One region of the Neobacillus sp. 114 genome, then DNA from elsewhere that is predicted to be linked to it. Evidence: a T-box and tRNA genes for the amino acid it is inferred to sense, from the RefSeq annotation. Region 1 holds a T-box; the other holds one or more tRNA genes.
The links. The T-box of region 1 lies ahead of leuS (leucine--tRNA ligase). A T-box ahead of a tRNA ligase gene usually reads a tRNA of that ligase, here a tRNA-Leu.

Region 1 (4,415 bases):
GCGGGATCCATCCAAACCGTTTGTGGACCAAGCGATTGAAGCATCAAGCGGTCCCATAAACATCTCGTATAGGCGAAGCGTATCTGCACCGTGGGTATTGACGATGTCATCCGGATTGACGACGTTCCCTTTGGATTTACTCATTTTTTCATTATTTTCACCAAGAATCATTCCTTGATTAAACAGCTTTTGGAACGGTTCCTTGGTTGACACTACGCCGATATCATACAAGAACTTGTGCCAGAAGCGTGCGTACAGCAAGTGAAGTACGGCATGCTCGGCACCGCCGATGTAAATATCAACTGGAAGCCATTGCTTTAATTTTTCCGGTGAAGCCAAAGCTTCCTTATTGTCTGGATCAATATAGCGCAAGAAGTACCAGCAGCTGCCAGCCCACTGCGGCATCGTGTTGGTTTCACGGCGGCCCTTTTTGCCTGTGACTGGGTCAACTACATTTACCCAATCCTCAATATTAGCAAGCGGCGATTCACCTGTTCCGGACGGTCTGATTTCGGTTGTTTTTGGCAGCATTAATGGAAGCTCTTCATCCGGTACGGCTGTCATGGTGCCGTCTTCCCATTGAATAATTGGAATCGGTTCACCCCAATAACGCTGGCGGCTAAACAACCAATCGCGTAGACGGAAGGTTACCTTTTTCGTGCCGATTCCCTTTTCCTCAAGCCAGGAAATCATCTTTTTAATCGCATCTACTTTGTTCAAACCATTTAAAAAGTCGGAATTGACGTGATCTCCATCACCTGTATAAGCCTCTTTTTCAACATCGCCGCCAGCAACAACTTCTTTAATTGGCAGGTCGAATTTTTTCGCAAATTCATAGTCTCGTTCGTCGTGCGCAGGAACAGCCATAATCGCACCGGTACCGTAGCTGACTAATACATAATCGGCAATCCAGATTGGCATTTTCTCACCATTTGTAGGATTGATTGCGTAGGCTCCAGTGAATACCCCTGTTTTTTCCTTCGCAAGGTCGGTACGCTCAAGGTCACTCTTTGATTTTACTTTATCTAAATAAGCTTCAACAGCAGCCCGCTGTTCAGCTGTTGTAATCTTATCAACTAAAGCATGCTCAGGTGCAAGCACCGCATAAGTTGCACCAAATAGTGTATCAGGACGGGTAGTAAATACCGTGAAAGTTTCATTATGTCCATCGATTTGGAACGTAACCTCTGCACCCTCGGAACGGCCAATCCAGTTGCGTTGCATTTCTTTTAAGCTTTCTGGCCAGTCAAGTTCTTCAAGGTCTTCAAGCAGACGGTCTGCATAAGCAGTAATTTTTAAAATCCACTGTCTCATTGGACGGCGCTCAACCGGATGGCCGCCGCGTTCACTTTTTCCATCAATGACTTCTTCGTTGGCTAAAACAGTTCCAAGTGCCGGACACCAGTTGACCGGTACTTCATCAACATAGGCAAGACCTTTTTCCCATAGCTTCAAGAAAATCCATTGTGTCCATTTATAGTACTCAGGGTCTGTAGTATTGACTTCGCGGTCCCAGTCATAAGAAAAACCAAGAGACTTAATTTGTCTGCGAAATGTGTCAATGTTTTTCGCAGTAAATTCGGCCGGGTCATTGCCTGTATCTAGAGCGTATTGCTCAGCAGGCAGCCCGAATGCATCCCAGCCCATTGGGTGAAGGACATTATAGCCCTGCATCCGTTTCATCCGTGAAAGAATATCCGTTGCAGTATAACCTTCCGGGTGCCCCACATGCAGTCCGGCCCCTGACGGATATGGAAACATATCTAAAGCGTAGAATTTCCGTTTTCCCGGATCTTCGCTTGTTTTAAATGTTTTTTCTTCTTCCCATTTTTTTTGCCACTTCTTTTCGATTTGTTGATGATCGAAACTCATATCTGTAATCCTCCTTAAAAAATAAAAAACCTCTCATCCCCAACAGGGACGAGAGGACTGTATGTATCTTCCCGCGGTACCACCCACATTAGTGCAATGCACTCGCTTCATTAATCCTTAACGCGGAAAACGGCAAACATTACTTTTCATTCATGCCTGCAACTCCTAGGCGAGTTCATGACCCTCCCGGTTGACTTTCACCAGCCGTCAACTCTCTAAATACGGGACTTAAATCACTACTACTCCTACTCACTGTTATTGAAATATAAATATAACGTAATTGTATTAAATTTTCTAACAGTATGCAAGTAAACTTGAGCCCATTTTCATGGTTGACAGGGAAACTACATTTTAAACATCAAAACCACAGTCAATCTGCTGTGGTTTTGGTTGCGGAAAGTATTTATAAAGCTTTTGCCGTTACCTGCTCTTGCGTTTTCAAATGACGGTCATACATTAGCGTGGTAACGATTCCGATGATAAATAATCCGATTAAGATTGTGAATAGGGCAGACATGCTGTATAAATCAACAATGATGCCACCAAGGAGCGGTCCAATCATTCTCCCGCCGGTCGCGGTGCTGTTCACAATGCCTTGATAAAATCCTTCCCGGCCCTTAGGAGCAAGGGCGAAGGCTAAGGTCGGCACCGCCGGCCAAACGAACATTTCCCCAATTGTCAAAATAATCATCGCGGCTAGGAAGCCGGTAAAAGCACCCGCATTTCCAGCAACTATAAATGAAATGATAAAGATGGCGATTCCGATCAGGATTTGCACCTTAAGGGAAGCACTAAGATGTTTTAAAATACTATTTAAAACAGGCTGCCCCAATACGATTAATGCCCCGTTTATCGTCCATAACAAGCTATATTGTGTGAGGGTGATATTGATTTCCTGCGTATAGGAAGCAATTGTTGTAGTCCACTGGACATACGCAACCCAGCATAATAAATATCCCGCACTAATAATAAGTAAAGCTTGCAGGTTGGCTTTGCTTTTTATGGTTTTAACTGTTTCAGTGTTAGCTTCTTTTTTAACTGATTCAACCACAATTCCTTTATATCCAAAAACCGCGATAAGTAAAAAGATCACATACATGATGGTATTGGCCAGGAAGATTAGTTGGAAGGAATAATCGGCAACAATGCCGCCTAAAGCAGTACCAACAGCAACCCCGAGGTTTTGCGCAACATAGAGGGCATTAAAGGATTTTCGGCCGCCTTCTCTCCAAACCGAACCTGCCATGGCATACATCGAAGGAAAAATAATGCCGGTCCCAAATCCAACAATGGTCAAAAAGAAAACATAGGATGGCCAGCTATGCCAGATGGTTAATCCCACCAAGGCTAGAAGCGAAATTCCAATTCCTAAAAGAATCGATTTATAACCGCCTAATTTATCATATAAATTTCCGCCAAACAGATTTCCGATAACAGTGGCGCCTGCATTTAACATCAGAACAATTCCGGCAACCGAAAGGGACTTACCTAAATAATCGTGAATATAAATTGTATTTAAAGGCCATAAAAAAGAAGAGCCTATTACATTCACTGCCATCCCAATGATTAAAAGCCATAAGGCACGTGGCATGAAAAACGCTCCTTTGATTAAAAATATTTCGATATCCTTGGTAAATTTTAGCCCTTTTTCAGTTGTAGCGCAATCATTTTTGATTACCATTTTTCGCATGGAAGAGATTATGAAAAAATTGATTCGTAGAGGTTTTTGTAAATGGAAAAAATCCCTCAACAATACGTTGAGAGATTTTGGCAAATTTATGAAGATTGATTATTTTCCTGGTGGAATTTCGATTTTACAGGCTGGCCGCCAGTTTGTTCATACTTCTTTTTAGCTTGTTTAATGATGTCTACATCTTGTCCAAACTCAATATCCTGATTGTTAATTCCGTTCCGCGTTTTTTGTTCAGGGTTTTGCTGTTTTGAACGTTTTTTCAAAACTGTTCTCCTCCTCGGGTCCCTTGTAAAATCAAACTATTTTGCAGCTGCTGAACCTGCAGTCTCATTCTGTGCAGCTGTTCCCGCTGTTGCCCATTAGCGCTATGAGCCATTGTACAAATATCCTGATACGTCTGCTCAAGATTTTGCAGCGCCGTCGTATAATCATTATCATTGTAATGTTCCTGAAGACTGCTTTGCTTATACTGCTCCTCGGCGTGGCGAAGACAATCCTCCACCTGCTGTGTTAGGTTTTCCATTGAATCGCGAGTAGCCATGTAAGAACCCCCTTCTTGATATGGCGCAACCTAAAATCACTAATTGAAGCGCACTGCTTCATTTCTTATTTTGTTCCTCAATCTTTTTCCTATTACACGATTGAATTGATAAATCCTGGCAGTGATAAATACAGTTGGATAAGCATTATCTTCATGATAAAATTTACTTTATGCAAAAAATATAAAGGAGTTTTACTGAATGCTTCAGACAAAACCTTTTCAATATGCAACTGATGATAAGCGTTACCATACATGGAACTATCACCTGCGCCAGCAATTTGGGCACAAGGTGTTTAAAGTAGCCTTAGA
Region 2 (4,415 bases), 1.9 Mb from region 1:
ATCGATGAAACAACACCTTACATTAAAAATATTACAATCAAAAATATTACCGCTGAGGGTGCTCAAGAAGCTTCCTTCTTCCAGGGACTATATGAAAGCCCTGTTGATGGCCTAACATTGGAGAACGTCACAGTGCATGCTGACAAACCATTGTATTTCCAATATGTTAAAAATATAACAATGAAAAATGTCAACATCAATAACGGTAATATGTTCCAGCCTAACAGCATATACCAAAATCTCACAGTTGACGGAGAAAAACTTCCAGATACCGATTGGCCAGTAGTACCACGAACAAAATAAGAAATATTTAAAAAACTAGCATCAGTAGAAACTACAGATGCTAGTTTTTTATTTTAAATTTTTTTGATGATATAGCTTCTTCTCCCCTCTTTTTTCAAATAATTCATTTCATATGTTTATGAGTCCACTTATATATGTAAAGAAACCTAAAAATTTTTGGATAGATATTCCTATGTTCCTTAATATTGGTTCGATTGTGACGCCAAAATAGGTATCATGTCACAAATGATTATTTTCTGAAATTATGTTCATCAAACTAAAAAGAAATGTAACGCTACCGTTCTGTAAATTAAATACCATCCAATGTTAGAGTAATATAAAGCAAAATTCAGGAGGTAGCACACATGAAAAAAACATATATAAAAACATTAATTGTAGCTTGTGTAGCTACAAGTTCCTTCATAGGAATTAGTAAAAGTGCCGAGGCTATTACCGAAGACCGAGTCGTTACAGAAAATAAACCTATAAGCCTTGAGCAAAAATATGGTGGTATTACCGAAAATGATCAGCAAGACAATACTAGCAATTACAATCAGATTAATACAGAAGAAATCATGCAAAAGCCAGAGAAAACAAAAGAAGTAGCCCTCCACTCTACAAAACCTGAAATAGGAATCACCAGGCAAATGCCTGAAAAACAACCAGAACCACCGGCTATTTCCATTTCAAATAATGAAAAAGATCTTTTTGCCAGATTAGTAGAAGCTGAAGCAAAAGGCGAATCCTATCAAGGAAAAGTAGCCGTTGCGACTGTCGTATTAAATCGAGTGGAATCACCTCATTTCCCGAAAACGGTGACAGGCGTTATTAATCAAGTAGTAGGACATGCCTATGCCTTTTCACCCGTTCAGAATGGCCAAATTAAAAAGCCTGCTTCAGATGAGTCTAGACAAGCAGTCGAAGAGGCATTGACCAGGAAAGATCGGTTAAATGATTCTGTTTATTTTTATAATCCTGCTATTGCCACGGATAAATGGATTCGCACTCGTCCAGTCGTAAAGACAATTGGCCGTCATGTATTCGCTAAATAATATATAGGAGGTAGATTGACAATTTAGTCATAGTAATCCTCCCAAACTGTAAACTCTATGGTGGGTTTTGTTACATTCCCGCCTATTATTAAGGGAAGTTAACAGTCTATTTACAAATTGGTTAACATCCCTAGTTTCGACAAATTTTAAAAAATCACCTGCTATAATGACATTGTATTGAAGAAAATTGAAACCAAAGCCCGAATTAAAGGAGTAGGAATCATGGCAGAGATTTTAGTTGGTTTAGGTACATATCTATCAGTTTTTCTTGCACTAGGTTGGCTTATTTCAATTGCTTTTAACCTATTTATAAAATAGCAACGGGCTATTACAGGATGATTTACAATGTATTAAATAGAGGTGAAATGAATGACGGAAATGTATTCACCTAGTGATGTACAAAAAATGCTCGGAATAGATGGCAGTACTTTAAGGAAGTACGCCACTCTCCTTGAAGATCATGGGTATCATGTTCAACGTAATAATCGGGGACATCGAGTCTATTTTGATAAGGATGTTCATACATTCCGTAAATTAATGGAATTCAGCAGGCATGAGGGTATGACAATCGAACGGTCTGCTGAGGCGGTATTGAAAGAGGTTTCTGAAGAAAATAACACGGACACTGTTACGGAAATAGAATCCCTGCAAAATACTAGTGACCAAGTTGTTGAGCACAATTGCAATCATGGTGAATTATTGGAACGCATAGAAAATTTAGAGCAAATAAACTTGGATTTAATCAAGCTTTTGAAGGAAAAGGCTGTACGAGAAGCTTACCAAGAAGAAAAGATTAATAAAATTTTAAAGCATGTTGAACGGATAGACCAACTAGAGGCTGAACGAATTAGAGGCATAGAAGAAGAAACGAGAATGCAAATTGCTGCTGCCAATCATAAGAAATGGTGGAATTGGTTTACATGGAAAAAAGCTAAACCCAATTGATAATGGGTTTAGCTTTTTAATTTCTGTTCGTATGTAATAGCCCACACAATTTCACTAATTATGGCTGCTGCGTTCCCGCCCTGACCCTTTCTTAGTGTCCTTGTTGGACTATGACTCCGCAGGTAGGACTCGAACCTACGACCGATCGGTTAACAGCCGATAGCTCTACCACTGAGCTACTGCGGAATAATATTTCTGGTGCGGGTGAAGGGAGTCGAACCCCCACGCCCGAAGGCGCCAGATCCTAAGTCTGGTGCGTCTGCCAATTCCGCCACACCCGCATGATGTTTTAAATAGTTTTATTTGAATGGCAGAGAAGAAGGGATTTGAACCCTCGCGCCGGTTACCCGACCTACACCCTTAGCAGGGGCGCCTCTTCAGCCTCTTGAGTACTTCTCTGTAGTATTAACTTACAAAACAAATATATCATCATTTAAAAATGGAAGCCAGCTGTAAATTTTGGTAATCTAAAACAACGAGCTCCCCTGCTATGAGGACATTTCTCCACTAAGATTCACTCAGGTTGTCCTCATCATGGTCCTTTCATGAGGAAAATTCTCCAGCAAAATTCATTAGAGCTGTCCTCATGACTCCCCTAAAAGGAGACTTCGTTATATTAGTTTTTTTAAAATCGATAAAAAATGTTCTTTTACAAATGGAATGACCTTATCGGGAGCCTGAACATGAATAAAATGCCCCGTTTCAGGAATGATATGTACTGCTGCGTGTGGGAATTGCTGGTCACGCATCTGGTAAGCAAAATCGGTTGAAATGTACGGATCATGTTCACCCCAAAGAATCGTAACTGGATTTTTTATAGCAGCAAGATTCAAATACGGTTCCGTTAATTGTTTATTGGCAGAGCGATATAATTCTAAAATTACGTCCCTTTTCTCATCAGATTCAAAAATTGCAAAGAAGTCTTCCAATATCCCTTCTTCAACAGACGGAATCTCCTTTTTCATCCCTGCCATCCATGATTCCTTATTGGCCATGGCTTCCATTACTTTTTCACCATAACCAGGCGTTCTCCATTTTTGGGCTAGTGGGTGCCAAGTATATCCTGGCAACAAAACTGTGTCGGTTATAATCAAGCTTTCAACTTTATCCGGATTGTCACACGCCCATCTTAATCCAATCATTCCACCCCAGTCATGGACGACGAGATGGATTTTTTCTAATTCTAGTGCTTCCATGAAATCATTGATAAACGTAACATAGTTCTCCCAAGCAGACTCGTATGGAAAACGAGCACTCTGACCAAATCCCGGAAGGTCCGGTGCAATTGCCCTAAATCCTACAGCAGCAATTTCAGGAATGATGTGTTTCCAGAGCATGCTAGATTCTGGAACGCCGTGAATAAGCAAGACTGGCGGAGCAGTTTTGGCACCTTCATCAATATAGGAAATCTTTTGATCATTTATGGTTAGGGTTTTTTTCGTGATCATTCTGTACCTCCGATTGTTTCTAATGTAAGGATTTTACATTCTTAACACTATTTCGACAAAAAAAGGGAAAATCCTTTCCTTTTCCGTTAAAAAGAAAAGGATACCTCAGCTTTATGAGACATCCTTCTCTTCGAGAATGTAATTGGTCTTTTCCCATGTGATTACAAAAAAATCTATTTCCCACAGCATTTTTTATATTTTTTCCCGCTTCCACAAGGACATGGATCGTTTCGCCCTACATTCGTTTCGTTCCGAATTGGTGCAGGTTTACCCAACGCCCCTTGCTTACTGGCATTTCTAAAGTCCATTTCCCTTTTAAGGGCAACTTTTTTCCATAATTCTAATTCAGGATGCTTCTCGCCTAAAATTGAATAATAACTATAAACCGTCTGCTCTATATCCACTAAGTTTGAAGTATAATCGTTTTTCATATGGCGGCTAATTACCGGTAATGCCTCTCTAGACAAATGATGACAAAGGGCTTCGATAAGGATATCTTGGTCACCAATTTCTTCTGCAGCATCGTAGGCTTCTCGTAAAACCTGAATGGCGAAGTCTGTTTTAATATTTTCAACAACGGAAGCTGCAAAAATAATCGAATTCTCTCTATATAAATATGGCGCGACTTCCTTCACTACATCATCCGATTGAAACTGAATTAACGCAGCAGCGACTTCTTCCAACAGAA

Region 2: it has a tRNA-Leu gene. The T-box ahead of leuS (leucine--tRNA ligase) is inferred to sense a tRNA for this amino acid. The anticodon was not compared.

Annotation. Positions count from the first base shown of each region.
Region 1 covers NZ_CP126144.1:5,195,710-5,200,124, forward strand. Annotated here, with positions in the region: gene leuS (leucine--tRNA ligase) at 1-1,872, opposite strand, end outside; T-box leader at 1,914-2,134, opposite strand; gene QNN06_RS25500 (MDR family MFS transporter) at 2,276-3,463, opposite strand; gene QNN06_RS25505 (glycogen biosynthesis protein GlgD) at 3,649-3,828, opposite strand; gene QNN06_RS25510 (YtzC family protein) at 3,825-4,106, opposite strand; gene mnmL (tRNA modification radical SAM protein MnmL/YtqA) at 4,306-4,415, shown strand, end outside.
Region 2 covers NZ_CP126144.1:3,325,445-3,329,859, forward strand. Annotated here, with positions in the region: gene QNN06_RS16245 (glycoside hydrolase family 28 protein) at 1-303, shown strand, start outside; gene QNN06_RS16250 (cell wall hydrolase) at 648-1,334, shown strand; gene QNN06_RS16255 (MerR family transcriptional regulator) at 1,704-2,279, shown strand; tRNA gene QNN06_RS16260 (tRNA-Asn) at 2,394-2,465, opposite strand; tRNA gene QNN06_RS16265 (tRNA-Leu) at 2,476-2,560, opposite strand; tRNA gene QNN06_RS16270 (tRNA-Ser) at 2,588-2,678, opposite strand; gene QNN06_RS16275 (alpha/beta fold hydrolase) at 2,891-3,727, opposite strand; gene QNN06_RS16280 (YecA family protein) at 3,901-4,415, opposite strand, start outside.